3 regions of the Mesorhizobium sp. CA4 genome follow, and region 1 is predicted to be linked to each of the others. Evidence: predicted binding sites of a transcription regulator. Region 1 holds the regulator's gene; each other region holds the start of a gene.
What was found. The regulator LexA, encoded in region 1, represses DNA repair genes until DNA is damaged. The targets are predictions, from matches to a motif close to TGTTCNNNNTGTGTTCNG.
Positions count from the first base shown of each region.

Region 1 (10,172 bases):
CCGCGACTGTGTTCAAAGAACCACAGATCGCGGCCCGCTGCTTGTCCGGCTACTGGTTCGGAACCTGCGGGGTGACCGGCAGGGCGACGCCATTGTTTGCCGGCGGCGTGGCCGGATTCGCGGGCGCGGGAGCGGCCGGAGCGGGCGTCGTTGCCGGGGCCGGCGCGGTCGTACCATTGGCGAGTGGCGCGGTCGTCGTCGTGCCGCCCGACGGAGCCGCACTGCCGGCCGGAGCCGCAGGCTTGGAAGTGCCCACCGGCCCATTGGAACCCGGCAGCTGGTTGAGCACGCCGTTGCCCTGGCTGGACGTCGCCGGACGGTCGAGGATGTCGATCGGCTTTTCGCCGTAGCGGGCAAGGATCGACAGCGCCAGCGAGGTTACGAAGAAGGCCGCCGCCAGGATTGCGGTGGCGCGGGTCAGCGCGTTGGCGGCGCCGCGCGCGGTCATGAAGCCGGAACCGCCGCCGATGCCCAGGCCGCCGCCTTCGGAGCGCTGCAGCAGCACCACGCCGACAAGGGCGAGCACGACCATGAGGTGTATGACGATCAGTACGGTTTCCATAATTTATCCTGGCGAGGCCAAGCGCTGCCGCGCATACGACCGGTGTTTTGGAGGCGGCTCCTTACAATGCTTTGGCGGCATTTCCAAGCCCGTGGCCGGGAATATGGGAAGCAATGCGGCCAATACAACGATTTATGCCGCGCGAGTCTGGCAGACGGGCTAGGGTGTGTTGAGATTCAGGTCAGGCCGAGCCGAAAACGGTGTTTCCGAGAACCGGAGCGGAGCGTACTTGAAGTACGTGAGCACCGGAAGCGCAGGAAACCATCGTTCGCAGGCCGGCATCACCTGAATATCAACGCAGGCTAGGAGATGTTCATATAAGCTTCCGCGATCGCCAGGAAGTCGGCCGCCTTCAGGCTGGCGCCGCCGACCAGCGCGCCGTCGACATTCTCGACCCCGAGCAGTTCCACTGCATTGGAAGGCTTGACCGAGCCGCCGTAAAGAATGCGCATCCTGGCCGCGGCATCACCGAGCAACCCGATCAGCTTGCCGCGGATATGCGCATGCGCCTCGGCGACGTCGGCCGCGGTCGGGGTCAGGCCGGTGCCGATCGCCCAGACCGGCTCATAGGCGATGATGGTGTTCGCCGCGGTAGCGCTGGTCGGAACCGACCCTTCGAGCTGGCGCGACAGGACATCGAGCGTGGCGCCCGCCTCGCGCTCGGCGCGCGTCTCGCCGATGCAGATGATCGCCACAAGCCCTGCCCGCCAGGCGGCCGATGCCTTGGCATTGACTATCGCATCATTGTCGCCGAACAGCTCGCGGCGTTCGGAATGGCCGACGATCACGTGGCTTGCGCCGGCATCCTTGAGCATCTCGGCCGAAATCTCGCCTGTGAAGGCGCCGCTCTCCTTGGGATGACAATCTTCTCCGCCGGCTCGCACCGGCGTGCGCGACAGGATCTCGGCGGCGCGCTGGAGCAAGGTCGCCGGCACGCACACCAGCGCTTCGGTCTCCGCGTCGAGCCCGCTCATGAAACCGTTGCCGATCGACCGCAACTCGTTGAGCGAGGCGCTGGTGCCGTTCATTTTCCAGTTGCCGGCGACAAGCGGGCGGATTCCAGGGGTCATGGGGCGCGTTCTCCGAGCGACATTAGCAGCGCCCTCACTACCAAAATCAGGTCACAAAGCAATCGACAGTGGGCCGGAAGGGCGCTATTGCGCTTGTTTCAGACTCGGCGCAGGCGAAAATGCGCAAAAATCGGAAGTATGCATGCTTGGTATATTGAGAAGCGCGGCAGGCACTTGGGTCGCGAAGGCGTTGCTGTCCTTGCTGGTGGTGAGTTTCCTCGCCTGGGGCGCGACCACGCGCATGGTGGGAGGCGTGCTGGGCGGTCATCACGCGGTGATAACCGCCGGCGGCACGGAGGTCTCGATCAACGAGTACCGCCTCGCCTATGACCGCCAGCTCAGCCTTCTGTCGCAGCAATATGGCCAGCGCGTCACCCAGGAACAGGCCAAGCTGCTCGGCGTCGACAACCAGGTCCTGGCGCAGCTCGTTTCGGGCGCCGTGCTCGACGAGCAGGCGCGCAAGCTCGGGCTCGGCCTTTCCAAGGATCGGCTGGCCGATCTGACGCGCGAGGATCCGGCTTTCAAGGGACCTAGCGGCCAATTCGATCGCCGGACTTTCGAGTATCTCCTGCGCCAGCTCGGCATGCGGCCTGAGGACTACCTCAAGAACCGCGCGCAGGTGGCTGTGCGCCAGCAGATCGTCGAGGCGATTTCCGACGGTCTCAAGGTGCCGCAGACCTTCCTGAAGGCGGTCTCGCTCTACCGCGGCGAGGATCGCACAATCGACTATCTCGTGCTGCCAAAGACGCTGGTGCAGCCAATCGAGGCGCCGTCCGACAGCGCCCTCAATGCCTATTTCGACGCCAACAAGAAGAACTATGCCGCGCCGGAATATCGCAAATTCTCCTATGTCCGGCTGGAGCCTCAGGACATCGCGGATCCGTCCGCCGTGACCGACCAGCAGGTCAGCGACGACTACAAGAAAAACATTGCGCGCTACACGACGCCTGAAATGCGCACCATCGAGCAGTTGGTGTTCAAGACGCCGGATGCGGCGAAGGCCGCCTACGATTCGCTGAAGGCAGGCGCCACTTTCGACAAGCTCATCACCGCCGAAGGCAAGACGCCGGCCGACACGCTGCTGGGCACGCTGTCGAAGGACAAGATCGCCGACAAGGCGGTCGCCGATGCGGCCTTCTCCCTCAATGCCAATGAGGTGAGCCCGGTCGTTCAGGGCGCCTTCGGTCCAGTGCTCTTGCGCGTTACAGAGATCAAGCCGCAGGTGGTGAAGCCGCTTTCGGAAGTGTCCGGCCAGATCCGCAAGGACCTGGCGCTCGGCGAAGCAAGCCGCATCCTGCTCGATGTTCATGACAGCTATGAGGACACCCGCGCCTCGGGCGCCTCGCTTGCCCAGGCCGCCGAGAAGCTGAAGCTCAAGGTCGTCACCATCGACGCCATCGACCGGACCGGCCAGCGCCCGGACGGCACGATCGTCAACGACCTGCCGGAATCGGCCGCACTGATCAAATCGGTATTCGCGGCCGAGCCCAATACCGAGAATGAGGGCCTGACCACCGCGGACAATGGCTTTGTCTTCTACGAGGTGCAGTCGATCACGCCGGCGCGCGACCGCACGCTGGACGAAGTCCGCAAGAAGGTCGTGGCCGACTGGACTGAGGCAGAGACCGACAAGCGGCTAAACGCGAAGGCTGAGGAACTGGAGAAGCGCCTCAAGGCCGGCACCACGCTCGACGCCATCGCCGGCGAGCTCAAGCTCGAAAAACAGACCAAGCGTGGTCTGAAGCGCGAAGCCGACGATGCTGATTTCGGCAAGGAGGGCGCCGCGGCGATGTTCGGCGTCGGCGAAGGCGGCACCGGTTTGATCCCCTCGCCCACCGGCGACGGCCAGATCCTGTTCAAGGTCGCCGAGGTCTTCGAGCCGGCAGGCGCCGATGGCAGCGCGGTGCCGGAAGACGCGCAGAAGTCCTTCGGCGCCGGCATGTCCGACGACCTGCTCGACCAGTTGGTGGCGCAGCTGCAGTCGCAGTATGCCGTTCGCATCGATCCGAACGCCGTTTCGCAAGCACAGACACGATGAGCGCGCTGAAGACACACATAGCCAAGGTCGCCACCGGCACCGCGCTTTCCTTCGAGGAAGCCCGCGAGGCGTTCGACATCATCATGTCGGGCGATGCGACGCCCGGCCAGATCGGCGGCTTCCTGATGGCGCTGCGCGTGCGCGGCGAGACCGTGAGCGAGATATCCGGCGCGGTCGCGACGATGCGCGCCAAGATGCTGCGTGTCGAGGCGCCGCACGGCGCCATCGACATCGTCGGCACCGGCGGCGACAATTCGCACTCGGTCAACATCTCGACCGCTTCGGCCTTCGTCATCGCCGCCGCCGGCGTGCCGGTCGCCAAGCATGGCAATCGCGGCCTGTCCTCGCTGACCGGCTCGGCCGATGTACTGACGGCGCTGGGCGTCAGAATAGACATCTCGCCGGAGCTGATCGGCCGCTGCATCCACGAGGCCGGCGTCGGCTTCATGTTCGCGCCGGCGCATCATCCGGCGATGAAGCATGTCGGACCGACCCGCGTCGAGCTCGGCACCCGCACCATCTTCAATCTGCTCGGACCGCTGTCGAACCCGGCCGGCGTCAGCCGCCAGATGGTCGGCGTCTTCCTGCCGGAATGGATCATGCCGGTGGCCGAGACGCTCAAGGCGCTGGGCGCCGATCACGCCTGGGTCGTCCATGGCGATGGCTATGACGAGATCACCACGACGGGCGAGACCCAGGTGGCGGAGCTTGCCGGCGGCGAGATCCGCAGCTTCACCCTGACGCCGGAAGCCGTCGGGCTGAAGCGCCACACCAGGGAAGAGCTGCGCGGCGGCGACGCGGCCTACAACGCCAAGGAACTGCGCGATATGCTGGGCGGAGCGGCCGGCGCCTATCGCGACACGGTGCTGATGAATGCCGGCGCCGGGCTGGTCGTGGCCGGCAAGGCAACGACGCTGGCCGACGGCATCGCCGCGGCGGCGCAAGCGATCGACAGCGGCCGCGCGGTTGGCGTGCTGGACAAGCTCGTCGAGATTTCGAACGGATAAGGCCTTGTCGGACATCCTGCGCAAGATCGAAGCCTATAAGCGCGACGAGATCGCGGCGGCGAAGGCGAAGGTACCGCTGGCCGAGATCAAGGCACGGGCAAAGGATGCCGATGCGACGCGTGGTTTTTTGGCGGCGCTTGAGGCGAAGCGCAGAGCGGGGAGCTTCGGCCTGATCGCCGAAATCAAGAAGGCCAGCCCTTCCAAGGGTTTGATCCGCGCCGATTTCGACCCGCCGTCATTGGCACAGGCCTACCAGAAAGGTGGCGCCGCCTGCCTTTCGGTGCTTACAGACACCCCGTCTTTCCAGGGCGCTCCGGAATTTCTCACCAATGCGCGCAAGGCGGTTTCCCTGCCCGCGTTGCGCAAGGATTTTCTGTTCGACCCCTACCAGGTCTACGAAGCACGGGCCTGGGGCGCAGACGCCATCCTGATCATCATGGCAAGCGTGGACGATGCCTTGGCGGGCGAATTGGAAGCTACCGCCTTCGAGCTCGGGATGGACGCGCTGATCGAGGTGCATGACGAGGCCGAAACGGAGCGCGCGCTAAAATTGTCCTCGCGGCTGATCGGCATCAATAACCGCAATCTGCGGACCTTCGAGACCAACCTTGAGACTTCCGAGCGGCTGGCGCCAATGGTACCGGGCGGCAACCTGCTGGTCAGCGAGAGCGGCATCTTCACGCACGAGGACTGCCTCAGGATGCAGAAGACCGGCATCGGCGCTTTCCTCGTCGGCGAGAGTCTGATGCGACAGGCCGATGTGGCCGCGGCGACGAAATTGCTGCTCACGGGCAAGGCAGCGGCCGAGGCCATCTGAAATGGCCCTCACCCACCTCGGCGCCAAAGGCGAAGCCAACATGGTCGATGTCGGCGACAAGGCCGAGACGACACGCACGGCGATCGCCGAAGGCGTTGTCACCATGCAGCCTGAAACGCTGGAGATGATTCTCGCTGGCGACGCCAAGAAGGGCGATGTGCTGGGCACAGCGCGCATCGCCGGCATCATGGCGGCGAAGAAGACGCATGAGCTGATCCCGCTTTGCCATCCGCTGCTTCTCACCAAAGTGGCCGTCGAGATCGAGCCAGACCGTTCGTTGCCCGGTCTTAAGGTTACCGCGCTCGCCCGTGTCACCGGCAAGACGGGCGTGGAGATGGAGGCGCTGACCGCCGCTTCGGTCGCCTGCCTCACCATCTACGACATGGCCAAGGCTGCGGACCGCGGCATGGTGATTTCCGGTATCCGGCTGGTCGAGAAGACCGGCGGCAAGTCCGGCGACTACAAGGTGGATGCCTGATGGCTTTGGTGCCGGTCGCCGAGGCGCTCGAACGCTTGCTCGACGACGCGACGCCATTGCCGGGCGAGAGCGTTCCGCTGGCGGACGCGGCCGGTCGGGTCCTGGCGGAACCGGTTGTCGCACTGCGCACGCAGCCGCCCTTTAACGCCTCCGCGATGGATGGCTATGCCGTGCGCTCGGCCGATGTTGCCGCGGCGCCGGCGCGGCTCGAGGTCATAGGCATGGCGCCCGCCGGACGCGGTTTCTCCGGAGCCGTCGGAAAAGGCCAGGCCGTGCGCATCTTCACCGGCGCGCCACTGCCTGAAGGCGCCGACACCGTCGTCATCCAGGAAAACGTCCGCGATCTCGGCAATGGCAGGATCGAGGTGACGCAACCGACCGCGGAAGCACGCAATGTGCGCCGCCGCGGGCTCGACTTCGTTCAGGGCGACGTGCTGCTCGAAAAGGGCCGCGTGCTCGACGCGGCGGCCCTTTCGCTGGCGGCCTCGGCCAACCATTCTGCCTTGAACCTCGTGCGCCGGCCGCTGGTCGCGATCATCGCCACCGGCGATGAATTGCTGCCGCCGGGCAGCACGCTCGGCCCCGACCAGATCATTTCATCGAATGCTTATGGCGTTGCCGCCGCCGCCCAGTCGGTCGGCGCGCGCGTGCTCGATCTCGGCATCGCTGCCGACCGCAAGGAGGCCATCGCCACGCTGGTCCGGAAAGCGGTCGAGGCGAACGCCGACGTCATCGTCACGCTCGGCGGCGCCTCGGTCGGCGATCACGACCTGATCCACGACGTTCTGACCGGCGAAGGCATGAAGCTCGATTTCTGGAAGATCGCCATGCGCCCCGGCAAACCGCTGATGTTTGGCCGGCTTGGCAATATCCGCTGCATCGGCCTGCCCGGCAATCCGGTAGCCAGCATCGTCTGCTCGCAACTCTTCCTGAAGCCGCTGCTTGCCCGGCTCGGCGGCCGCGACCACCGGCAGGACCTGCGAGCGGCCCGGTTGGGCGCCGCGATGCAGGCCAACGACCTCAGGCAGGACTATGTGCGCGCCTCCGTGCGCGAGGAAGCCGGCGCCCTGGTCGCGACTCCCTTCGGCATCCAGGACTCCTCGATGCTCAGGACGCTCGCCGAGGCCAACGGCCTGATCGTGCGCGAGCCCTTCGCGCCGGCTGCAGAGACCGGCGCCGAATGCAGCGTGCTGATGTTACGCTGAACAAATCGTCAACAAATTCACTAAACTTTAAACGGTTGCGGAACACAACTGGAACAGATAGTGTTTGTTCTGGGTTTGTTTTCTGATTCTGGTTTCAGAACCCGTGGGGGCCGCCATGCTGACGCGCAAACAACATGAACTTCTGATGTTCATCCACGAAAGGCTGAAGGAAAGCGGGATTCCGCCGTCTTTCGACGAGATGAAGGAAGCGCTCGACCTCGCCTCCAAGTCCGGCATCCACCGGCTGATCACGGCGCTGGAGGAACGCGGCTTCATTCGCCGGCTGCCGAACCGGGCGCGCGCGCTGGAAGTGCTGCGCCTGCCCGATTCGATCGCCCCCGGCCTCAACGCGGCGAAGAAGTTTTCGCCGAGCGTCATTCAAGGCAGCCTGGGTCAGAACAATCTCAGCCGTCAGGTGAAGCCGGCGGCGCCGTCGCGCGCCCCGGCGCCGAGCAATGATGACGATGCCGGCTCTGCCGTGTCCATTCCGGTGATGGGCCGCATCGCCGCCGGCGTGCCGATCGACGCCATCCAGCACCAGACGCATTCGATCACGGTGCCGCCGGACATGATCGCCGGCGGCGAGCATTATGCGCTGGAGGTCAAGGGCGACTCGATGATCGAGGCCGGCATCTTCGACGGCGATACCGTCATCATCCGCAACGCCAACACGGCAAGCCCGGGCGAGATCGTGGTGGCACTGGTCGACGACCAGGAAGCGACGCTCAAGCGCTTCCGCCGCAAGGGTGCCTCGATCGCGCTGGAGGCGGCCAACCCCGCCTACGAAACCCGCATCTTCGGGCCGGATCGGGTGAAGGTGCAGGGCAAGCTTGTCGGGCTGATCCGCCGCTACTGATCCGATTGCGAAGGTTTCGCATCCGCCCGCTCAGGCTTTTGATAGGGCGGCAGTCCTCTTGCCTCGCGTGCGTATTTCCGCTGCTCGTGCCAGGGTCGGTATGGTTCTTCGACCGCGTAGCGAATAGTCGGCGGCGCGGTTGCCGATTGCAGATCGAAGAAAACAGCGGCGCTGCCGTCGCGCGCCAGTTGCCGCTTGGTGACGACAAGCACGCGCGGATCGCGGCAAGGATTGTAGGCCGTGGCGTCGTTGATGACGATGAGGTCGGCGAAGCCGCAGGCCGGCCGGGCGCTGTCGCGGTTTTCGGCGAGCGCGACGATGGCGCCGGACGGATGCCGGCCGATGCAGAGATCACCTGTGCAGTAGAAGGGCGAGCCGGGCGGCAGGTCGACGGGGTCGGCGATGTCCAGCGCATCTTGGGCGAACGTCTCCGGCGGCACGATGTCCTCGGCTCTCAACGCCCGTTTCCAGTTGTCGGTGGTGAACTCGTTGGAGCGTGCGCGATTGACGGCAAGCTCGCCGCCGCCGATCGGCATCGCCACCAGATGCGCGTCCTCCGAAATGAGCACATCCGGCGTGCGGACATGCGGAATGGCCAGCAGTGAGGCAAGCGCGAAGGGAACAGCGGCAAGCCTTAGCCAGGTGGTGGCCATCGTCGCGATGACCAGCGCGATCGTCGCCAGCAGCACCGACTGGATCGAGATCAGCCCGACGGCGTCGACCGGTGAGCGCTCGGAGATCCATGCCGAGATGGCGATCATTGCCGTCAGGCCTTTGCCCATCACATAGAGGAACGGCCCGTCGAAGCCGAAGGGCATGGCCAGCGCGCTCAACACCGCGAACGGCATGACGATCAGCGAGACGATCGGCATGACCGCCAGATTGGCGAGCAGGCTGAGTGGCGAGACGCGCTGAAAATGCCAGATCGCAAACAGCAATGTCGCGCTCCCCGCGATGAGCGACGTCACGGCGGCGCCGCCCACGCCAACCGCCAGTTTTCGCGACAGGAACCCGAGGAACGAACGCTTTGCCGGCGGCGCGATCGTTTTGCCGGCGCGATAGTCCGCAAAGCCGGCATAGGCGCCGACCAGGGCGGCGGTGGCGGCGAAGGACATCTGGAAGCTCGGGCCGACCACTTCGTGCGGCGAAACAAGGATAACGGCAATGGCCGAGATCGCCAGGTTGCGCATGGTGAGCGCCGCGCGATCGAAGAGCACGGCCGCGAGCATTACGGCGAGCATGATGAAGCTTCGTTCGGCCGCCACCACGATGCCGGAGATGACGAGGTAAGCGGCGATCGAGATCAGCGCGATTCCAGCGGCATATTTCTTCACCGGTCGGCGCGACGAGAAATCCGGAAACAGCGCGAAGGCGCCGCGTAAAAGCACCATGATCGTGCCGGCGACCAGCGCCATGTGAAGGCCGGAGATCGAGATGATGTGATAGATGCCTGTGCGCCGCATCGACTCGTTGATCGCTTCCGGAATGCCGGCGCGCACGCCGACGATGAGCGCCGCTGCGATCTCGCCCTCGGACCCGCCGATGCTGCTCCTGATGTGATCGGCGATCCCTTCGCGCGCGTTTTCGACTGCCGATGCGACGCGCGCTCCAAAGGGTGCCTCCACCGGCGCAATCAGCTTCGGATCGCCCAGGAAAAAGCCGCTGCCGCCGATGCCGGCAAAGTAGCTGTCGAAGGAAAAGTCGTAGCTGTCCGGCCGCACCGGGCCCGTCGGCGGCAGCAGCTTGGCATAGCCGGTCAGCATCGATCCGGCCGTCATGCCGGGCGGGATCCTGCGCGCTGACAGCCTGACGCGGTCCGGCGCGTAGCGCAGCTTCGGACGCTCCGTTGAAATCAGATCGATGGTGAGCCGGACGCGGCCGTTGGCCATCGCCTCGGCGACGACGAGGCGGCCCGTCAGCCGTGTCTGGATTTCGGACCCAAGCATCGGGGTCGCCATCCGCCAGGTCTCCACTTTGGCCGCGAGAAAGCCCAGGGCGCAGAAAAGCGTCGCCATGAAGAGAAGATGCGTTCTCTGCCAGGAGCGCGACACCGCCGCGCAGACAGCCATCAGAGCCACTGCCGCAAGCGGCCTGTAGAGGTCCGGCTCGGTGCTCAGCGAAAAATAGTAGATCACGCCG
Region 1 is NZ_JAIUHK010000009.1:55,806-65,977, forward strand. It holds gene secG (preprotein translocase subunit SecG) at 50-562, opposite strand; gene tpiA (triose-phosphate isomerase) at 865-1,632, opposite strand; gene LB528_RS09810 (peptidylprolyl isomerase) at 1,775-3,670, shown strand; gene trpD (anthranilate phosphoribosyltransferase) at 3,667-4,677, shown strand; gene trpC (indole-3-glycerol phosphate synthase TrpC) at 4,682-5,494, shown strand; gene moaC (cyclic pyranopterin monophosphate synthase MoaC) at 5,496-5,972, shown strand; gene glp (gephyrin-like molybdotransferase Glp) at 5,972-7,177, shown strand; gene lexA (transcriptional repressor LexA) at 7,293-8,033, shown strand; gene LB528_RS09840 (ComEC/Rec2 family competence protein) at 8,027-10,172, opposite strand, start outside.

Region 2 (10,172 bases), on a different contig from region 1:
TCTTGACAGGGAACATGAGAGACTAGGCGTATCCAACGGGCGCGGTCGCAGTTCAAATGTTGTTGCGACGGAAGTCCAGTTTGAGTTTCTCCTGGTAGACGCCAATGCGTTTTTTGGCGCGGTCGATCACATCACTGAAATGCAGTATCTCGAAATAGGTCTCGCCCAGCGATTGTCGCGTCTCGGGATCCTTCAGTTCGCTTGATTGAAACCAGCCCTTGCCGGTCGGGAACGGCGTCCAGTTCCCGCTCAGACGCAGCGTATTGACGCTATCGCCGATCAGATAGCCATAGAATTTTCTAAGTTTGCCGCCGGATTTCGCCGCAAGCAGCTGAGCATATTCAGAAAGATCGCCGATATGCTCATCAGTGGAAACACCAGGCGCCTTGAATTCGACGATGATCGCCGAGCCCTCCTTGCTGAACACCGCGATGTCGGGACGCTTGCCCCCGTTGTCACTCGTGCGTTTCGCAAGAATTTTTCGAAGTGCCTCATCGATATCACTTTCGAATACACTGGTGTCATCGTTCCATTTGATGTTCGCGAGCGGCAAGTCCGACGCGATATAGTCATAATATTGGTACTCTTCGCTCAGCAACCAGATATCGTGATCAGTCGTTTCGGTGCTGTCCTTGCGCATCGGGAAAAAGATGCTGTGGATGATCTGCTCATCCTTGCGTCTGATGCCGTCGGCGGCCGCCTGCATGGCAAGCCGCTGGCCGCAGGCGAGATCGAGGATATCGACGATCGCGGCGCGACGCACGATTAGCTGCGACAGGTTGGCCATGTCGAAGTTCTTGAGCGATGACGTATATTTCCAGGAAAGCTCATGGATCTTCTGGCGGAACTCGTCGGAGTCCGGCTCGGCTGCCATGATCTCCTCCTTGAGGCTGAAGATCGCGGCAGTCTCGTCGATGACGGCCTTCTGGTATTTGCTCAACACGCGTTCAGCGACCGACTGGGCGGATTCGCCGTACACGATCCTGGTCTTGGTATCCTGTAGCATCGCTTCGCTGATGCCGAACTGGAGGGTGGCCTCCTTGAGCACCGCCTCCTTCTTCCAGTCGGCAGGAGTGACCATCTCGTCGATGACCGGATCGAGCGCCTCATGAATGTCGGCGTAGGACAATTTTTCCGACGAAAACATATCGCCGCTCGGAATCTCGTCGGGAATATTGTCGAAGTCGTCACGCTGCTCGTTGACGCGTGCGTCCAGATAGTCAGCCTCGATCAGCACGATATGATGGAAACCGCCCACCGGGTTGTTTTGCTCGGTACGCGTCCTGAGGTAGTGACCCGTGATGTCCTTCACAGGCGTGGACTTGGCACAGAAGGCGATGGCGTTGCGCGGAAGATCATACTGTTCGGCATCGAGCTGATAGTGGGAGAGGTTGAATGTTTGCCGCGTGCCGAGACGGTCCCCTGAGGCAGGATCACGCTCTTCGACATCAATAACACGCTCGGCAGTGACTGCCGGCAGGTCTGCGAGCCGTAGCACTTCGATCTTCGCTTGGTCGTCCTTCCAGTGCCGTGTGGTGAACCGAATCTCGAAATTGCCCAGCTGTTCACTGAGTCCGACGAGCCGCTGCAGGAAAGCGACGAGCATCTGCTTTTTCAGCGCCGGCGCCGAGAAGAGGGTGCTGAGGGCCTCGCCGTGGGATATGCGCGGGCGAACCGCCTCTTTGAATTGCTCAAGCCGGATGACGGTCCCGATGTCGGCTTCAGCGACCGGCACCGTGGTAAAATCATCAGCCTCGATTTGCTTCTGCGGTTCGCAATACCGAAACACGCGCTTCAGAAGAGCGTCGCCGTCCCGGTAGGTACTGGTGATCGTCATTGCTGCGAAATGATGGAAGAACTGGATACGTCCCGCGCCCTTGCATTTTCCGATGCCAGAGATGGAGAGATCATCCTTGTAGGACGTATCCTTTGTCAGGAAGGCCTTGAGTTGGTCGTCGCCGAGACCGCATCCGTTGTCGCCGCACGACACGTTCATCAGTTCGCGATCCTCGAGCAAGTCTGCACGCAAGAAATCGACTTCGATTGTAATATTCATGTCCGGCGCGGATTGGTCGCTCGCTCGCCGAATGAGATAGGCATCGATCGCATTGGCGATAAGTTCTTCAAAGACCACGTATTGGTTCAAGCTGAGCTTGGTGTTCTTGATGCTTCCCCTGATGTCGAGCGTCATTTCGTTTCGATCCAAACCCCTAACATAAGCCAGCCTGCTTCTGGCCGCCTGCGCATGTGCAAGTCAAGCGATGCCAGTTCCCAGCCTCCACCGCAACTCATGACGAGCGTACCGTCGATAGTGTTCCTCATGCCAGCCTAAGCGGAGCTAAATCCTACGTCCGCATTTGGCGACTTCCGATGGCACCTGGAATGGCCGAAATGAGGCGCATAGCTGCCGTTTGGGTTGCGTGGAAGCTGCATGTTATTTCGCAAGCGGCGGCGCGAATACAGACCGAGCGGCCGGCGCGTCCCCACTTGACTCCCACCGCCCAATCGTAGAACAAATAGAGAACATGCTCATATACCCTTTCATGGAGGTCAACGACCATCTTGCGGCAGGAGCCCGCCATAGACGACTTGCGCGCACGGATCGAAAAGATCGAGGGTCGGCGCCGACCCGCCAGATCGGTGCTTCCTTTCGGGATCGCCGATCTGGACGCACGACTTCCGGGCGGCGGATTGGCGCTTGGCGCGCTGCATGAAATCGCGGGCGGTGGCAATGGAGCCATCGATGGAGCGGCCGCGGCGCTGTTCGCGGGCGGTGTGGCCGCGCGCACGCGCGGCAAGGTCTTGTGGTGCATCACCCGGCCCGACCTGTTCGCTCCGGCGCTGGCGCAGGCCGGCCTGAAGCCGGATCGCGTCATCTATGTCGAGGCCGGCGACGACAAGACAATCCTCGCTTGCATGGAAGAAGGCATCCGGCATGGCGGCCTGGGCGCGGTCGTCGGTGAAGTCGCGCGCCTGACCATGACAGCCTCGAGGCGGCTGCAGCTCGCTGCCGAAGAAGCCCACACGATCGGGATCGCGCTGCGAAGATGGCGGCGGCAGACGGAGGCGGCCGATTTCGGCCAGCCGACGGCCGCCATGACCCGCTGGCGCATCTCGGTCCTGCCCTCGGCGCCGCTGCCCGTGCCCGGTGTCGGCCGGCACCGCTGGCTCGTCGAATTGATCCGCGCCCGCGCGGGTGAAAGTGCCGATTTCGAATTGGAGGCGTGCGATGGCACGGGTCGTCTCGCTGTTCCTGCCGACCTGGCCAACCGACAGGGTGCGGCGCAAGGCCGGCAACGCAGCGCCGCCGGCTGAGGCCCCGCTCGTCCTGATCGGTCGCGAAAAAAACCGGCGCGTGGTGCTCGCCGCCGATGCCGCAGCACTCGCCGCCGGCCTGCGGCCCGGCATGCCGGTGACGAAGGCACAGGTGCTGGTGCCGGACATAGCGATCCAGGACGCCGACCAAGAAGCGGACGCCGAGGCGCTCGAGCGGCTCGCCGTCTGGATGCTCCGATTTGCGCCGATCGTCGCGCCCGATCCGCCCGACGGGATCGTCATCGACACGACAGGCGCCGACCATCTCCATGGGGGCGAGGCCGCCATGCTCGGGGGCATGGTCGGGCGTCTTGCCATGTCCGGCATCGTCGCCCGTGCGGCGATCGCGGACAGCTGGGGCGCGGCGCATGCTCTGGCACGGTATGGCCGCCAAGAAATTTTCATCACGCCACCCCGCCACGGCCAATCCATTGTGGAACCGCTGGCGCTCGAGGCACTGCGGATCGCGCCTTCCACGGCGGCCGAACTGCGCAGGCTCGGCTTCCAATGCATCGGCGATCTCCTGAAACAGCCGCGCGCACCACTTGCCCTGCGCTTCGGCCCGGAGATCGGCCGCCGCATCGATCAAGCTCTTGGCAACACAGCCGCGCCGATCGACCCGGTCCGCCCGCCGGACATCGTCGAAGTCCGCCGTGCCTTCCCCGAGCCGATCGGCGCGGCCGAGACAATAGCGCGCTACATTGGCAAGCTCGTGGCCCAGCTCTGCAAGCTGATGGAGCAGCGGGGCCTCGGCGCGCGCCGGCTCGATCTCATCTGCCATCGCGTCGACAATCAGGCCCAGGCGGTCCGTGTCGGCATGGCGATGCCCGTCCGGGACGCCAAACAGCTCACCCGGCTGCTTTGCGACAAGCTCGAGAACATCGCGCCCGGCTTCGGCATCGAGATGATGATCCTGGCCGCGACGGCGGCCGAACCCCTGGAGCGCAGCCAGGCCGTGAGCTCCCTCGTCGAGGAAACCGTGCCGGATGTGTCCGACCTCATCGATACGCTGATGAACCGCGTCGGCGAGCGCGCCGTCTACCGGCTTGCGCCTGTCGCCAGCGACGTGCCGGAGCGTTCGGTAAGCAAGATCCCGGCGATGGCCGCCGACACCGGCGCGGGCTGGCCCGGCCACTGGCCGCGGCCCGCCCGCCTGCTGCCGCAGCCGGACCCCGTCGAGACGGTGGCGCTGTTGCCCGACCATCCACCGGTCTCCTTCACCTGGCGCGGGGTGCGCCGGCGCGTGAGGCGCGCGGACGGTCCGGAACGGGTCTTCGGCGAATGGTGGAAGCGCGACGCCGAGCTGGTGGCGGTGCGCGATTATTTCCGGGTCGAGGACGACGCCGGCGAGCGCTACTGGCTCTACCGCGCCGGCGACGGCGAGGATGCGGCAACGGGCTCGCACCAGTGGTTTCTGCATGGGATCTTCGGATGAACGGCGTCCGCTATGCCGAGCTGCAGGTCACCTCGCATTTCAGCTTCCTGCGCGGCGCCTCCTCGGCCGATGAGCTGTTTTCGCAGGCGGCACTTCTCGGTATCGAGGCGCTCGCCGTCGCCGACCGCAACAGTCTCGCCGGCGTTGTCCGCGCCCATGAGGCCGCCAGGACCACCGGCGTGCGCCTGATCGTCGGTTGCCGCCTCGACCTCACCGACGGCATGTCGCTGCTCGCCTATCCGACCGACCGCGGCGCCTATTCCCGGCTGTGCCGACTGCTCTCGCTCGGCAAGGCCCGGGCCGGAAAGGCGAAATGCCATCTCGAATGGAGCGATGTCGTCGCCTATGGCGAAGGCCTCATCGCCGTGCTCCTGCCCGAGATGGCCGATGAGACCCTGGCGCTGCGCCTGAGACATCTGCGCCAGGCATTCGGCGATCGCGCCTATATGGCGCTGACGCTCAGGCGCCGGCCCAACGACCAGCTTCGCATCCACGACCTGGCCACGCTTGCCCTCAAGATGAAGGTGCCGAGCGTCGTCACCAACGACGTGCTCTTCCATGAGCCGGGCCGCCGCATCCTGCAGGACGTCGTCACCGCAATCCGGCACAATGTCACCGTCGACGCGCTCGGCGAACGCCGCGAGCGGCATGCCGACCGTTACCTCAAGCCGCCTCAGGAAATGCACCGGCTTTTTGCACGCTACCCGGAAGCGCTGGCGCGCACGATGGAGATCGCCGAGCGCTGCCGGTTCTCTCTCGGCGAGCTTGCTTACCAATATCCAGAGGAGCGCGACGACCCTTCGCTGACACCGCAGCAGGCGCTCGAAAAACTGACATGGCAGGGCGCCGCGACGCGCTACCCGGAAGGCGTGCCGGACAGTGTCGCACACTCGCTGCGCCACGAATTGCGGCTGATCGATAAGCTCGACTATGCACCCTATTTCCTGACCGTGAACGCGATCGTGCGTTTCGCGCGCTCGAAGGACATCCTTTGCCAGGGCCGCGGCTCCGCCGCCAATTCGGCGGTCTGCTACGTGCTCGGCATCACCTCGATCGATCCCGGCCGCAACGACCTTCTGTTCGAGCGTTTCGTCTCCGAGGAGCGTCGCGAGCCGCCCGACATCGACGTCGATTTCGAGCATGAACGGCGCGAGATCGTCATGCAGTGGGTGTTCGACACCTATGGACGCGACCACGCGGCGCTGTGTTCCACGGTGGTGCGCTACCGCACCAAGGGGGCGCTGCGCGACATCGGCAAGGCGCTCGGCCTGCCGGAGGATCTCATCCGGACGCTCTCCGGCCAGGTCTGGGGCTGGTCCGAGGAGGGCGTGGAGGAGCGGCATGTCGAGGAACTCAATCTCAACCTTGCTGATCGCCGCCTGCGACTGACGCTCGACCTCGCGCGGCAGTTGATCGGCGCGCCGCGGCACCTCAGCCAGCACCCGGGCGGCTTCGTGCTCACCAATGACCGTCTCGACGATCTGGTGCCCATCGAACCGGCGAGCATGAAGGACCGGCAGGTGATCGAATGGGACAAGGACGATATCGACGCGCTCAAATTCATGAAGGTCGACGTGCTGGCGCTCGGCATGCTGACCTGCATGAAGAAGGGCCTCGATCTCCTCGCCGAGTGCAAGGACATCCGGCTCGACCTTGCCACCATCCCGGCGGAGGATCCGCGCACCTACGCCATGATCAGGAAAGCCGATACGCTCGGCACCTTCCAGATCGAGAGCCGGGCGCAGATGTCGATGCTGCCGCGGCTGAAGCCAAGGACCTTCTACGATCTCGTAGTGCAGGTCGCGATCGTGCGCCCCGGGCCGATCCAGGGCGACATGGTCCACCCCTATCTGCGCCGCCGGGAAGGCATCGAGCCGGTGCATTACCCAAGGCCCGAGCTCGAGAAGGTGCTTGGCAAGACGCTCGGCGTGCCGCTGTTCCAGGAGCAGGCGATGCGGGTTGCCATCGAATGCGCGGGCTTCACGCCCGGCGAAGCGGACATGCTTCGCAAATCGATGGCAACGTTCAAGTTTACCGGCGGCGTTTCGTCCTTCAAGACGAAGCTGATCGACGGGATGGTGGACAATGGCTACGAGCGCGCCTTCGCCGAGCAGACCTTCAAGCAGCTCGAAGGCTTCGGCTCCTATGGTTTTCCTGAGAGCCACGCCGCTTCCTTCGCGCTGATCGCCTATGCCTCGGCCTGGCTCAAATGCTGGCATCCCGACGTCTTCTGCGGGGCGCTGTTGAACAGCCAGCCAATGGGCTTCTACGCGCCGGCGCAGATCGTGCGCGATGCGGCTGCGCATGGAGTCGAGATCCGACCGGCCTGCGTCAACGCCTCGCGCTGGGACTGCACCCTGGAGCCTCTCGCCGACGGCCGCTTTGCCGTCCGGCTCGGGTTGCGCATGGTGCGCGGTCTGGCAAATGCCCATGCAAGCACGATCATCGCCACGCGCGCCGACCAGCCCTTCGCCTCCGTCGACGATCTGTGGCGGCGTGCTGGCGTGCCGCAGGCAGCACTTGTCCAGCTCGCCGAGGCGGACGCGTTCCGGCCAGCACTTGGTCTCGGGCGGCGCGAGGCGCTTTGGGCGATCAAGGCGCTGCGCGACGAGCCCCTGCCCCTGTTTGCGGCCGCATCGGCCCGTGAAGTGGAGCTGGTGCCCGAGATCAACGAACCGGCGGTGGCGCTTCGGCCGATGACGGCCGGCGGCGAGGTCGTGGAAGACTACCGCCATATCGGCCTGACGCTGCGCAGCCATCCGATCTCGTTTCTGCGCGACGACCTTCGCCGTCGCCGCATTGTTTCCTGCTCCGAGGCGATGGAGACGCGCGACGGCCGCTGGCTGGAAACGGCAGGCATAGTGCTCGTGCGGCAGCGCCCGGGCTCGGCCAAGGGCGTGATGTTCATCACCCTTGAGGACGAGACCGGGATCGCAAACCTCGTCGTCTGGCCGAAAGTGTTCGAGCAGCACCGGCGCACGGTTCTGTCGGCGGGCATGATCGCGGTAAAGGGCCGGATCCAGCGCGAGGGCGAAGTGGTCCACCTCGTGGCTCGCAAGATCAGGGATCTGTCAGCCGAGCTCGCCAGCGTCGGCGAACGCGAGGGCAGCTTTCCCGTGCCGCACGGGCGCGGCGACCAGGTGCGCAATGGCGGCTCGGGACCCGATCCGCGCGAGCTGCCGCCCAAGGGGCTACGCAGCCGCGACATCTACATACCCGACCTCCACATCGACAACATCAAGGTCAAGACGCGGGATTTCAGGTAAAACGCCAATTTCTTGCCCGGCTCAGGATCGCAAGACGACCCAACGCGTTACAGGTCGAACGTCGTGACCGCACACCTATGAAACAAGGGAGACGACAATGGCAGACAACAAATCGAAGCGAGGCGCCGCAGACCGTCGGCAAGTCTCCCGCGGCGAAGGGTATGAGGTCAATTATTTCGCCCGCAAGCACGGTATCAGCAAAGAGCAGGCCGAAGCCCTGATCGAGCGGGTCGGCAACGACCGAGACAAGCTCAATGCCGCCGCGGAGAAACTGAAGAAATAGGCTGCGGATTGCGAATGGCGGCAGTTGGGTTTTGTTTGAGTCACGTCAGGTGAGCAAGTCAGCTTTGCGTCGGCCCACAATCAAAGGATCTTCAACTCCCCTTGCGAAGCCAGCCTCGCGCGGCGCAGCCAAGTTCGCGCCGCCCGCGTTCCGCCCGGTCCAGCTTGCAAAACTGGTGGACACTGTTCCCGCCGGCGATCGCTGGATCCACGAAATGAAATACGATGGCTACCGCATTCTCGTCGCCGTGGGCGGCGTCGAGGCGCGCGCCTATACGCGCTCCGGCCTGGATTGGTCCGACCGCTTTCCGTCCATTTTGGCGGAAGCACGCGAGCTCAAGGCTGGCTCCGCTCTGATCGACGGAGAGGCGGTTGTCATGGATACCGAGGGCCGATCCAGTTTCCAGGCGCTGCAGAACGCGTTGAAGGGCGCTCCCGCGAGCATCGATTTTTATGCCTTCGACCTGCTCCAGCTCGACGGGGAAGATCTGACCAGGCTTCCGCTCCTGCAGCGCAAGGAGAAACTGGGGACGATCCTGCCGGCGAAGAGCCCCATCCTTCGCTACTCCGACCACATCCAGGGCCGCGGGGAAGAGTTGCTGAATCGCTTCTGCTACGCCGGCCTCGAGGGGGTTATCTCGAAGCTGGCGGATTCGCACTATGTCGGCGCCCGCGATGGAAGCTGGTTGAAGATCAAGTGCATCAAGCGTCAGGAATTCGTGCTCGTCGGCTGGACGCCGTCAGACAAGGATCGCCCGTTTCGATCGCTGATCCTCGGCGTCCACGACGGCGGAAAGCTGCGCTATGCCGGCAAGGTCGGGACCGGTTTCGATGCCGCCGGGATGGCCCGGCTCATGAACACCATGGCGCCGCTCGAGCAGAAGGCGGCAACGGTCGAGGCGCCGCGCGCGGAGGTCCGCGGCGCGCACTGGCTGCGTCCCAGGCTTGTCGCCGAGATCGCCTTCACCGAGATGACCAATGAAGGAACACTGCGCCATCCAAGCTATCTCGGCCTGCGCGAGGACAAGAAGCCGGAAGCGGTCGTGCTCGAGACGGAACACCGCACAGCCGCCCTGCCGCCGCCGGCGACAAACGCGGTCGCGATCAGCAATCGCGGCCGCGTGATCTACCCCGAATCCAACATCACCAAGGGACAGCTTGCCGATCATTATTCCGACGTTGCCGCGATCATGCTTCCCTGGGCCGCCAGCAGACCGATCAGCCTTGTCCGCTGCCCGCAGGGGCGCGCGAAGAAATGTTTTTTTCAGAAGCACGACGCCGGCAGCTTCGGCGACAAGGTCCATCACGTCGGGATCACCGAAAAGGACGGCCATGAGGAGCCGTACCTTTACGTCGACGATGCCGAGGGGCTTCTAACCTGTGTCCAGATGGGAACAATCGAGTTCCATGGATGGGGAGCGCGCATCGAAGACGTCGAGAAGGCGGACCGCCTTGTGTTCGACCTCGACCCCGACGAGGGACTGGATTTCGAGGCCGTTCGCGCTGCCGCATTCCAGTTCCGGGATATACTGAGATCCATTGGCTTGATCACCTTCCCGATGCTGACGGGCGGCAAGGGCGTGCATGTCATCGCGCCGCTCACGCCGCGAGCTGAATGGCCTGAGGTGAAGGCCTTCGCCTCCGGGCTTGCTCAGGCGGTCGCGCAGAGCGACCCGGCCCACTTCACAGCCGTGTTGTCGAAGGCCAAACGCAAGGGGCGGATCTTCGTCGACTATCTGCGCAACCAGCGCGGCGCGACGGCAATCATGCCTTATAGCGCCAGGTCGCGGCCGGGCGCCCCGGTCGCAGCACCCGTCACCTGGGCGGAGATGAAGACAATCGATGCGCCCTCTCATTTCCACGTCGGCGACGCG
Region 2 is NZ_JAIUHK010000057.1:52-10,223, forward strand. It holds gene LB528_RS28610 (type I restriction enzyme HsdR N-terminal domain-containing protein) at 53-2,191, opposite strand; gene LB528_RS28615 (ImuA family protein) at 2,581-3,315, shown strand; gene LB528_RS28620 (Y-family DNA polymerase) at 3,230-4,750, shown strand; gene LB528_RS28625 (error-prone DNA polymerase) at 4,747-8,016, shown strand; gene LB528_RS28630 (DUF3606 domain-containing protein) at 8,114-8,299, shown strand; gene ligD (DNA ligase D) at 8,349-10,172, shown strand, end outside.
Region 2: the regulator LexA is predicted to act here: its motif matches at 2,509-2,526, upstream of LB528_RS28615 (ImuA family protein).

Region 3 (10,172 bases), on a different contig from region 1:
CGAGAACAACCCGACATCGGCGATGGCGCGACGCAGGACGGACCGCAGTCCCGAGTGTCCAGTCATTCCCGCACTCCCTCTCGGAGCCCGATCACGGGCCGTCGCCTAAACATCCGATTCAGGCATGCTCGTTTGTCGTGTCGAGATGGTGCTGCGTGCTGCTTGTGGTGTGGCTGGACAGCGCCAGCGCCTGGCTTGGCAGGTCGTTCAGCGTATAGGCCCGGATATAGTCGATCTTCATTTCGGCCGGCGTGGCGAGATGGTCCGGCGGCGCGCCGGCCTGGCCACCGATCGCGAGGTCCACCAGCATGTACATCGGCTTGTTCATGTCGGACGGCGTCGCCGCTTCGGCGACCTGCACGCCGTCATAGGTCCAAACCAGCTTGTCCGGGGTCCACAGCAGGCCGTAGGTATGGAAGCCCGCGGTGTCCATGACGTTCACCGTGGATCCGACCGTCGTGTGCTGGCCCGTCTGGTTGGTATGCGCGGTCACCAGCAGCGAATTCGGGTTCTGTCCGTACATCTCCATCACGTCGAGCTCCGGCGGCCAGGAGCCGTCTTCCGGCAGCAGCCAGAAGGCCGGCCAGGCGCCGGCGTGTTCCGGCAGGTCGGCCTTCATTTCGAAATAGCCATAGGTCTGCGAGAAGGAATCATGCGTGGTCAGGATGCCGGAGGTGTATTGGTAATTGTTGATCAACGGCTTGATGTCGGCCGGCGCCTGCGCCGCGGTGATGGTGAGGACCCCATTCTGCACGCTGAAGGGATGCACCGAGCTGGTCGGGCCGTAATTGGCATCGATATACCACTGCAGCTCGCCATTGCGGGCTAGCGTGCTGCCGTTCGGCGCGCCCCACCAAAAGTTGGTGTCCCAGGTGCCGCCCTGGCTGTTGTGAAGGTTCAGCGTATTGAACTCGTCGCTGAAGGACAGCGTCATGCCGGACTTGTCGATCGGCAGCTGGAACTGGTTGGGCTGGAATTTGTCGATCGTGGTGTTCTTGAATTCGAGGATTTCGCCGGATCCGAGGTTCAGCACCACATTGGGTCCCGCCTGGATCATGTTCTCGTGGATGGCGGCGAACGAGGTGAATCCGTAGCCATCGAGCCGCACGGCATCGTTGGAGGCGAAATTGACGATCGAATCGCTCCCATTGCCCTTGGCGATGATGAAAATATCGGCGCCGCCGCCGCCGTCGATCAGGACATCATTGCCCGCGCCGCCGTCGATCGTCTGGCCGCCCGCCGTGGCGGTGATGATGTTGTCCAGCGCGTTGCCGAAGGCGTAATTGTGGGCGTTGGTGACGACGAGGTTTTCGACATTGTCCGGCAGCGTGTAGCTCATCCATGTGTTGATCGTGTCGATGCCCTGCCCAGGGTTCTCGACCACTTTGTTGCTCGCCGAATAGAGGTAATAGATGTCGTCGCCGGCGCCGCCATACATGGTGACCTTGACGCCGCTGGCGCCCCAGATGGAATCATTGCCGGAGGTGCCATACAAGGTAGGCCCGGACGAAGCCGCCGAGAGCCAATGGCTGGAAGCCCCGCTATAGTAAAGAGGAACGCCTACCGCGTTGACGACGAAGCTCATCGGACACTCCTTCCGCGCTGCCCCGCCCGGATGGCTTGTTGCAAGTTCAAGTGCCTGATCCGAACCAACTTGCAGCGCGGGCTATCGTTCCCGAAAACCATCATTTAGTACAGAGAAAATTGCCGGTATTTTTGTCGATAGTTTATAACGATAGAATAAGTGGCGCCTAACACAATTATGGCGCGAGTGATTCTCAATTTTACTTAATTTTTCAAGGTTTTCTTCCGCTCGCGCCTCGCCCATAGCCGCCGGGCAAAAAATTTGACAGCCTCTGTCGGATAGGCTGGGGGCCGCCCGTCCTTGGGGCATCGATCAACAAAGGAAGGATATGGAGATATGCCGAGCACCATCCAACTGCACCGGGTCCTGGCGACCAAGCCGGAGAAGGTCTACCGCGCGTTCGTCGAAGCCGATGCGCTGGCGAAGTGGCTGCCGCCGAACGGCTTCACCTGCACGGTGCACCAGTTCGATGGCAAGGTCGGCGGCGCCTACAAGATGTCCTTCCGCAACTTCACCACCGGCGACAGCCACGCCTTCGGCGGCGAATTCGTCGAGTTGGTTCCGAGCGAGCGCCTGCGCTACACCGATCGCTTCGACGATCCCAACCTGCCGGGCCAGATCGAAGTGACCGTGATCCTGAAGAAAGTGTCGGTCGGCACCGAGATCAATATCACCCAGGCCGGCATCCCGGACGCCATCCCCGCCGAGGCCTGCTATCTCGGCTGGCAGGAATCGCTGCGCAACCTGGCCAAGCTCGTCGAGCCCGAGATCAACCAGTAAGTCAGAGCATTTCCAGGAAAAGCGTGCAGCAGGTTCGGCGCGTTCGCCGTAACCTTCCGTCTGGAATTGCGTCAAGGTAAGAGCAGGCGGCGGCCGGTCTTCCGGCCGCCATCTTACCCAAGGTAAGCAAAATTTCACCAAGCGCTGTTAAAAGCCGCTTCCCATGGATCGCAACAAGAACAACGACCTCGTTGTCCTGATGGCGGCGCTCGCTGCGCTGGCGATCTACAACATTGCCTGCGGCATCCAGACAGGCGAAGTCCGGGGCAAGTTGCATTGGGTCGCTCTTGCGGACGATCCGACGCGCTTCTGGAACATCGTGGTCGGCAATTCGATCGTCCTGGTCGCCTCGATAGCCTTTCTGTGGGTGCTCAATTCCCGCAGGGCGGGATGACTCGAGGCGGCGTCCTCTTGCCTCACACCGCCCTTGTGATGCCGCCGTCGACGCGGATGTTCTGCCCGGTGATGTAGGCGGCCCCGTCCGAAGCCAGGAACGAGATCGTCGCGGCGATCTCCTCCGACGTGCCGTAGCGCTTCATCGGCACGCTGTCGCGACGCTCGTTCGTCGTCGGCAGGCTGTCGATCCAGCCGGGCAGCACATTGTTCATGCGGATGTTGTCGGCGGCGTAGGTGTCGGCGAAGATCTTGGTGTAGGCGGCAAGCCCGGCGCGCGCCACGGCCGAGGTCGGGAACATCGCGCTCGGCTCGAACGCCCAGGCGGTCGAGATGTTGATGATGACGCCACCCTTCTGCTTCTGCATCACCGGTGTCACCAACCGAGTCGGGCGCACGGCGTTGAGGAAATAAGTGTCGATGCCCTTGTGCCAGTCCTCATCGCTGATCTCGATGATCTGCGCGCGCGGCCCGTGGCCGGCGCTGTTGACCAGCACGTCGATGCGGCCCCAACGCTCCAGCGCGCCGTCGGTAAGGCGCTTCAGGTCTTCGTTCGATTGGTTGGAGCCGGTGACGCCGAAGCCGCCGAGTTCCTTGCCCAGCGCCTCGCCCTTGCCGGAGGAGGAAAGCACGCCGACCTTGAACCCGTCCGCCGCCAGGCGCTTGGCCGCCGCAGCCCCCATGCCGCTGCCGCCCGCCGTCACCAAAGCCACTTTTTCGCCTGCCATGTCGCTGTCCATCCCGGGTGTTTAGGTTGAAAGCGATCCTGTTAGCATGCGCAGGGCATGGGATGAACTGGATTGGATTGCGCCAACGGCATCGGCGGTTAACCAAGCTGCCAATCTTCCCACGGCGGAAATCAACAGCTAGCCTTCCACCCACGTATGCCTTCTCTCCTCCCTCGCAATCCGCGTCGGCGCGGGAAACGCCGGATCGGCGAAACAGCCCACCGCCACCCGCAACCGCGTCCGGCTTGCGCTCCGGCTCGCCTTTCTACAGCTCCTTCTCCGCCAGCTCCCTGAACCCGTCAGGCACCGAGCGCGTGCCTTCCAGCGCCACCGTGCCATAGCCGACGGCCTCCTTGCCGAAGCGCTGGCGGATCTTGTCGATGGCGCGGTCGGCACCGAAACGGGCGAGGCCCTTGCGGCTGCCCGGTTTCAGCTTCTCGTCGGCAAGGCCGAGCGGCAGTTCGAGCTGCAGCTCGGCTCCTTCCTCCAGATGCGAGACCGAGATCGCCAGCAGCGTGATGTCCCTCTCGCCCGGATGGGCGGCAAGCACGCCGCGGACCAGCTCCCCTGCGATCTCGGCAAGCATCGCGGTGGCCTGGATCGGCTGCTCCAGCGTGACGGAGCGGGTGACGGCGCGCATGTCGGCGAAACGCACACGCACCGTGACCGTGCGCCCGGGTCGGTCCTTGGCGCGCAACCGGCTGGCGACGCGGTCGGCTAGATGCAAGAGCGTCGGTACGAAGACGCGCGGCAGCGCGGGCGTGCGGCCAAGCGCAGACTGCGCGCCGGCCGAATGCGCGCGGCGCTGCGTCTCGAGCTTGCGCGGGTCTCTGTTCCAGGCGAGCGCGGCGAGCTTCTGGCCGGAGGCATGGCCGATCAGCCGCTCCAGCGCGCCGCTATGGGTGCGCGCCAGCTGCCCGATGGTCTCGACGCCGATCTCGGCGAGCCTGGCCTTGGTCGCCGGGCCTACACCCCACATCAGCGTGACGGGCAGGTCGTGCAGGAAGGTGAGCTCGGTGCCGGGCTCGACCACCACCAGCCCGTCCGGCTTGGCCACTTGCGAGGCGATCTTGGCGAGGTGCTTTGTGCGAGCCACGCCGATCGAGATCGGCAGGCCGAGCTCAGCCTTCACCCGCTCGCGGATTTTTCGCGCGATCTCTTGCGGCGATCCGAACAGATGCGTGCAGCCTGCGACGTCGGCAAAAGCCTCGTCGATCGAGATGCGCTCGACCAGCGGGGTGAAATCGCCGAGCACCTTAATCGCCGCGTCGCCGAGGCGCTGATACTCGTTGAAACGGCCACCGACGAAGATGAGCTGCGGGCAGAGCTCCCGCGCCTTGCGGCCGGGCATGCCGCCGCGCACGCCGAAGACCTTGGCCTCATAGGAAGCCGCCAGCACCACGCCGCCGCCCACGGCGATCGGCTTGCCGCGCAATGATGGATCGAGCAGCTGCTCGACGGAGGCGTAGAAGGCGTCGAGATCGGCATGCAGGATGGTGGCCGCAGCGGCGTTCGTGGCGAGCATCCTGCGCTCTCATGGTCATTTGTGTGGCATTGCAGCATTAGCTGCGTCTGTTGCAAGGGGAATTGGTAGAACATAAAGAGAACAAAAGCAGTTCCATGTCAAGCCTCCACGCGACCACATGCAAGTTTCCACAGCCTGACGATACAGCCGCGGATCGAGGCAGGTTGCGCGGCAATTCTCAGCTCTGAGGGGATGTGGCCTTGGGCCACAGAGGAGGCGCCTGGCATGAAGTGTCGACGACCATTTGCAGGTCGTTGCGCTCCACGCGCCAGAACCTCCTCTGCCGGCTTCGGTCACATTTCCCCCTCGAGGGGCGATCGCTTGCGCTATGCCGGCTTGGCGTATTGCTCGGCGCTCAAGACCTCAATGCACTGGAACGGCTGGTTGCCTTCGACCCAGGCGTCGTGGCCGGGCGGGATGGTGTAGGAAGAGCCGGCCTCGAAGGTCTTTTGCGTGCCGTCAGTCATTCGCACGGTGATCGAGCCGGACACGACATAGCCGACATGCGAGACTTGGCAGCTCTCGGTCTTGACCACCGGCTTGACGCATTCGGACCATTTCCAGCCCGGCTGCATGTTCATGCGCGCCAGCGAGTAACCCGGCAGCCGCACGATCTCGACACGCGTCTTGGCGGGCGCGCGGACCTCGTCTGGATTGTTGTGCGATTTGGATTCGAGTTTCGTCACCTTCATTGCAGCTTCGGCCATGGTAGTCCTCCCATATGTGAAGCGGCGCCTGACGTTGCGATCGTCGGCGACCGCTGTCTCATTCATACGCCTTAGGATAACGGATTGCTAATGTAATCAGGCAATGGCGAGCCCGGCCAAGCGCTTGGCGCGTTGTCGTGGAAGGGGGTGGTCCAGGCCTCCGGTCGACGGTCCGGGGCCATGTTGGAACCGAAGTCTCACCGCACGAACGCAGAGGCCCGAGGTGGCAATTTCCAGGAAACAACAGCAGCCCCATTTCATTGGCTAGCAAGCCGCCGGACAAAGTCCCTTCATCGGCGGTTGACCACGGCGTGCCCGCCATTCCTGCGATATGGCGGGCACTCCTTCCTGGGGCCGCTCTTGGAGTCGCTTGCCATGCAACCCGGCAAGAGCATCGCGAACCTGTTTGCTGCGCTGCTTTTCGCCGGCCTGGTCTGCGGCGTCTTCCTCCTCTTCGGCAAGCCGCTCTGGCCGCAACGCCATGCCCAGATGGTGGTCCCTCTTCCAATCGACACGACGGCCACCGGATCGGTACGCAAGGCCTGTGTCGAGCCATGCCTGCCGGTTCGCTTCGATCTGAAGCTCGCGCCCTTCAGGCCAGTCGATGAAAGCACGCGGGGGAACCAGTCCGCGGCTCATGCCGTTGAATGAGCGAAGGGATGGCGCTGGCGGAGGCCGCCATGGATAATTTCGAACTCATCGATCTTCTGTGCGTCATCGACGCTTGCGCGAGCGACCGTTTGGCGGGGCGTGTCGTGCCGATGTCGAAGGCAGTCGAGGAATTGCGCGTCCTGACCGGCGATTTCGTCTCGTCTGATGAGGACGCGACCAACGCCTTGACGCAGGTCGCGCTCGAGTGCGGCTGCGCGGTGCTTTTCGACGAGCAAGCGGGCGCGGATATCGTGGCCTAGGCGTAATCTCCTCCTGGAGGAGGAGGCTGGTGCTCATTTCGCCAGGGTGATCATCCGGCCCGCATACGCCGCCCGGCCCCCGAGTTCGGCCCTGCAATCCGACTTTACGGCCGAGTTCCCTATCATCGAGACAGTATCGCCGACCAGCCGCAGGCAACTGCCCTGCGCGTTCATGTCCGAATTTCCGGTATAGGTGATGGCGGCGTCGGGGGCGTAGATGAAGCCGCTCACCACCGATCCGGATCCGCCGTTGAGCGTCAGCGGCTGGGTATTGCCATGAGCCTGGAAGATGGTGATGCCGGCATAAGGGCCGCTCGCCGGCGGCGAGAGGTTCACCTGCTCGTTGGCGTTGATGATAAGCTGCGAGTTCTCCATCAGAAAGATCGTCACGCCCTGGCCGCTCAGGCTGCCGTTGCCGCCGGGCTTTATGGTGACGTTGCGCATGATGTAGGCGCCTGGATTGAGGGTGATCTTTCCCGACAAGCTCTTGTCGCAATAGGTGCCCGGCGAGAGCGTCACGGTTTTGCCATTGGGCACCGGCAGGCACAGCGTGTAGGCAGGCGGAACGATATCGGCCAGCGGATCGAACGAAGCATACTGGTTCTCCTGCGGCGCGCCGCAGGAAAGCGTGGCGTTCGGCGGAGTCAGCCCTTGCGTGCCGCCGACCGTCGAGACGCAGCCGGCGCTGACGATCGCCGAGCCGCCGCGATTGACGGCGTCGGGCGCGTCCGAATTGGCCGCGATCACGCAGCCGTTCATCGTCACATTGGTCGAGCCCTGCAGGTTGACCGCGCCGTCGGCATGCTGATCGAGCGCGAGCACGCAGGCTTGCGTGCCGGGTTTGAGCTTGACCGAGGCGGTGCGCGTCGCCTGCCAGGCCGGCATGCCGCTGATGAAGGCCGGCCGGCTGATGCTCGACGACAGCGAAATGAAATAGGCGCCCGGACCGCGGCTTGCACTGGCCTGGAAGGCAGCGAGGCTGCCCGATAGTTCCTGCGCGTCGGCCGCGCTCATATTGGCGGCGAAGAAGGTCTGGCCGAGTTGCTGCACGTCGCTTGCCGACATGCTCGGCAGGTATTTCGTGCCGATCGCCAAGCCAGCCGCATCCAGCGAGTTCTGCAACTGCGCGGCGTCGTCGCTCGTGCCTATCAGATCGACGGATGCTGCCACGCCAAGCATAAGCGGCACCATGGCGACCGCGGTCGCAATTGCAAAGTTGCCGCGCCTCGATGACAAAAAACGTCCCAACATTGAGCCCATCCTCGCAGCCTGCGAGATGTGATATGCGCGCCGTCTCAACGAGCGATTTGCAAAAAAGATAAAATGCAAGAAATGCTAAAATGGCATGTCTTCCCAATACTTATGCCTTAAGTCCTACGGGCCTTAGGCCTTAGGTCTTAGTGGGTGCGGCGCAAGGTAGGGACAGCGGCGCGCTGGGGTCCCACCGGCGCAAATCGAGCGAAATAATTAGGCATTCGTTCATATCGCAATGATGACGTGACGGCTGGGATAGCTTGGGCGCGCTTGGCCATGGCCTTTTCGGGTCGTTTCTTCGGACATCTTTTTTCTCGACTTTTTTTTCGACGCTTTTGCGAAGGCAAGGGCGGCAATGTCGCGACCATCTTCGCGCTCACCCTGCCGGTCGTCGTCGGCGGCGCGGGGCTCGGCGTCGAGACCTCCTACTGGTATTATTCGAGCCTGAAGCTGCAGGCGATCGCCGACGCCGCCGCCTATGCCGGTGCGTTGGAGAAGATCGCCGGATCCAACACGGATGCCATCACCGCCGCCGCCACGTCATCGGCCGCTTCGAATGGCCTTGGTGCGGGCACCATCGTCGTCAACACCCCGCCGGCGTCCGGACCGAACACGGCCAGGAAGGCGGTGGAGGTCATCCTCAACCAGGATCTCGACCGGATCTTCACCTCCATCTTCACGCAGACCAAGGTGCCGGAGCGGGCGAGGGCGGTGGCGCTGATCACCGATGCCTCCAAAGCTTGCATCGAAGCGCTCAATCCCTCGGCCTCCCAGGCGGCACTTTTCTCGGGCAGTACCAGCGTCAAACTGACCGGCTGCGTCATCATGGCGAATTCGATCGCCAACGACGCCATCAAGGTCCAGGGATCGGCCAGTCTTCAGGCTGATTGCCTAATCTCGGGGGGAGGCGTCGTGCTGAACAATCCGGTGCCGATGGTCTGCAAGGCCCCGATCACCCACGCGCTGCCGGCGGCCGACCCGTTCGCCAGCTTGCCGGCCCCCGCGACCTCGAACCCATGCCAGAAGATCAATGGCAACAAGACGACGCAGACGATCCAGCCCGGGACCTACTGCAGCGGCATGAACCTCAACGGCAATATCACGCTTTCTCCCGGTGTCTATGTCGTCCAGGGCGATTTGAAGATCAATGCGGGTGCCGTCATCCAAGGCAGCGACGTTACGATCTACATGGCCGGCAGCAACACTGTCAGTATGAACGGCAACGCCACTGTGACGCTGGCCGCCCCCACCACGGGCACCTATTCCGGCGTGCTGTTCTACGGCGACCGGACCGGGACGGCGGCGCAAAGCACTTTCAACGGCACCGCGACCTCGCTTCTGACCGGCGCAATCTATTTTCCCAGGCAGCAGGTCAATTATCTCGGCAATTTTTCGGGTAAGAACGGCTGCACCCAGGTCGTTGCCGATACCATCCAGTGGTCGGGCAATTCGACCATCAACCAGGACTGCTCGACCCTTGGGATGAAGGACGTCCCGGCCGCCCAGGCAGTCGCGGTGGTCGAGTGAAATCCGCTGCCCGTCGATTCATGCCGGCCATTCGCGACGAAGCGGGCATCGCCGCGGTGGAACTCGCGCTTGTCTTGCCTGTCTTATGCGCGGCGTTGCTCGGAATCATGGACGGTTGGTCCTATGTCACGGGTTCGCTGTCGATGCGCGCCGGCGTGAAAACGGCGGCCAACCTCGTGATGGCTGGCTCCGCTGACGACAGCGCGATCCAGGCTGCCGCCCTGGCAAGCTGGGAAAACAAGCCGTCCGACGCGCAAGTCGCGATTAGCCGCATCTACCAATGTGGAACCACAATAGTCGATGCTTCGACCTTATGCAGCGGGTCGAAAGCGCCATCCGTCTATGTCCAGATCCAGGCATCTGGCACCTGGATTCCGCCCTTCACCTTCGGCCCCTATCCGGACAACACCGCTCTCGGTCTGCTGCAGGTGATCCGTGTTCGCTAAAGGAAGATCCGGGGCATTTGAGCTTAGGGCATTTGGAACCAATGTCTCGGGCGGCGCTGGTCTCGAATTCGCGCTGGTCGCGCCTTTTCTCATCATGCTCCTGTTCGGCATCTTCGCCTTCGGCTGGTCGATGAACAGCATATCCAGCGTGCGCTACGCGCTCGAAGCCTCGGCGCGCTCCCTGCAGCTCAACAACACGCTGACGCAGGCCGACATCCAGGCGGTCGCAACGCAGAAGCTGCAGGCGCTGGGCCTGCAGAACGTGAATGTCACAATCACCACCGACCCGGCGAGCGGTGGCTTTCGCATGGCGCAT
Region 3 is NZ_JAIUHK010000021.1:20,513-30,684, reverse strand. It holds gene LB528_RS17965 (type I secretion system permease/ATPase) at 1-66, opposite strand, end outside; gene LB528_RS17960 (family 16 glycosylhydrolase) at 119-1,585, opposite strand; gene LB528_RS17955 (SRPBCC family protein) at 1,922-2,365, shown strand; gene LB528_RS17950 (hypothetical protein) at 2,529-2,759, shown strand; gene LB528_RS17945 (SDR family oxidoreductase) at 2,782-3,486, opposite strand; gene dinB (DNA polymerase IV) at 3,752-5,011, opposite strand; gene LB528_RS17935 (cupin domain-containing protein) at 5,338-5,718, opposite strand; gene LB528_RS17930 (hypothetical protein) at 6,094-6,369, shown strand; gene LB528_RS17925 (hypothetical protein) at 6,399-6,629, shown strand; gene LB528_RS17920 (TadE/TadG family type IV pilus assembly protein) at 6,663-7,880, opposite strand; gene LB528_RS17915 (pilus assembly protein TadG-related protein) at 8,160-9,410, shown strand; gene LB528_RS17910 (TadE/TadG family type IV pilus assembly protein) at 9,407-9,856, shown strand; gene LB528_RS17905 (TadE/TadG family type IV pilus assembly protein) at 9,846-10,172, shown strand, end outside.
Region 3: the regulator LexA is predicted to act here: its motif matches at 5,078-5,095, upstream of dinB (DNA polymerase IV).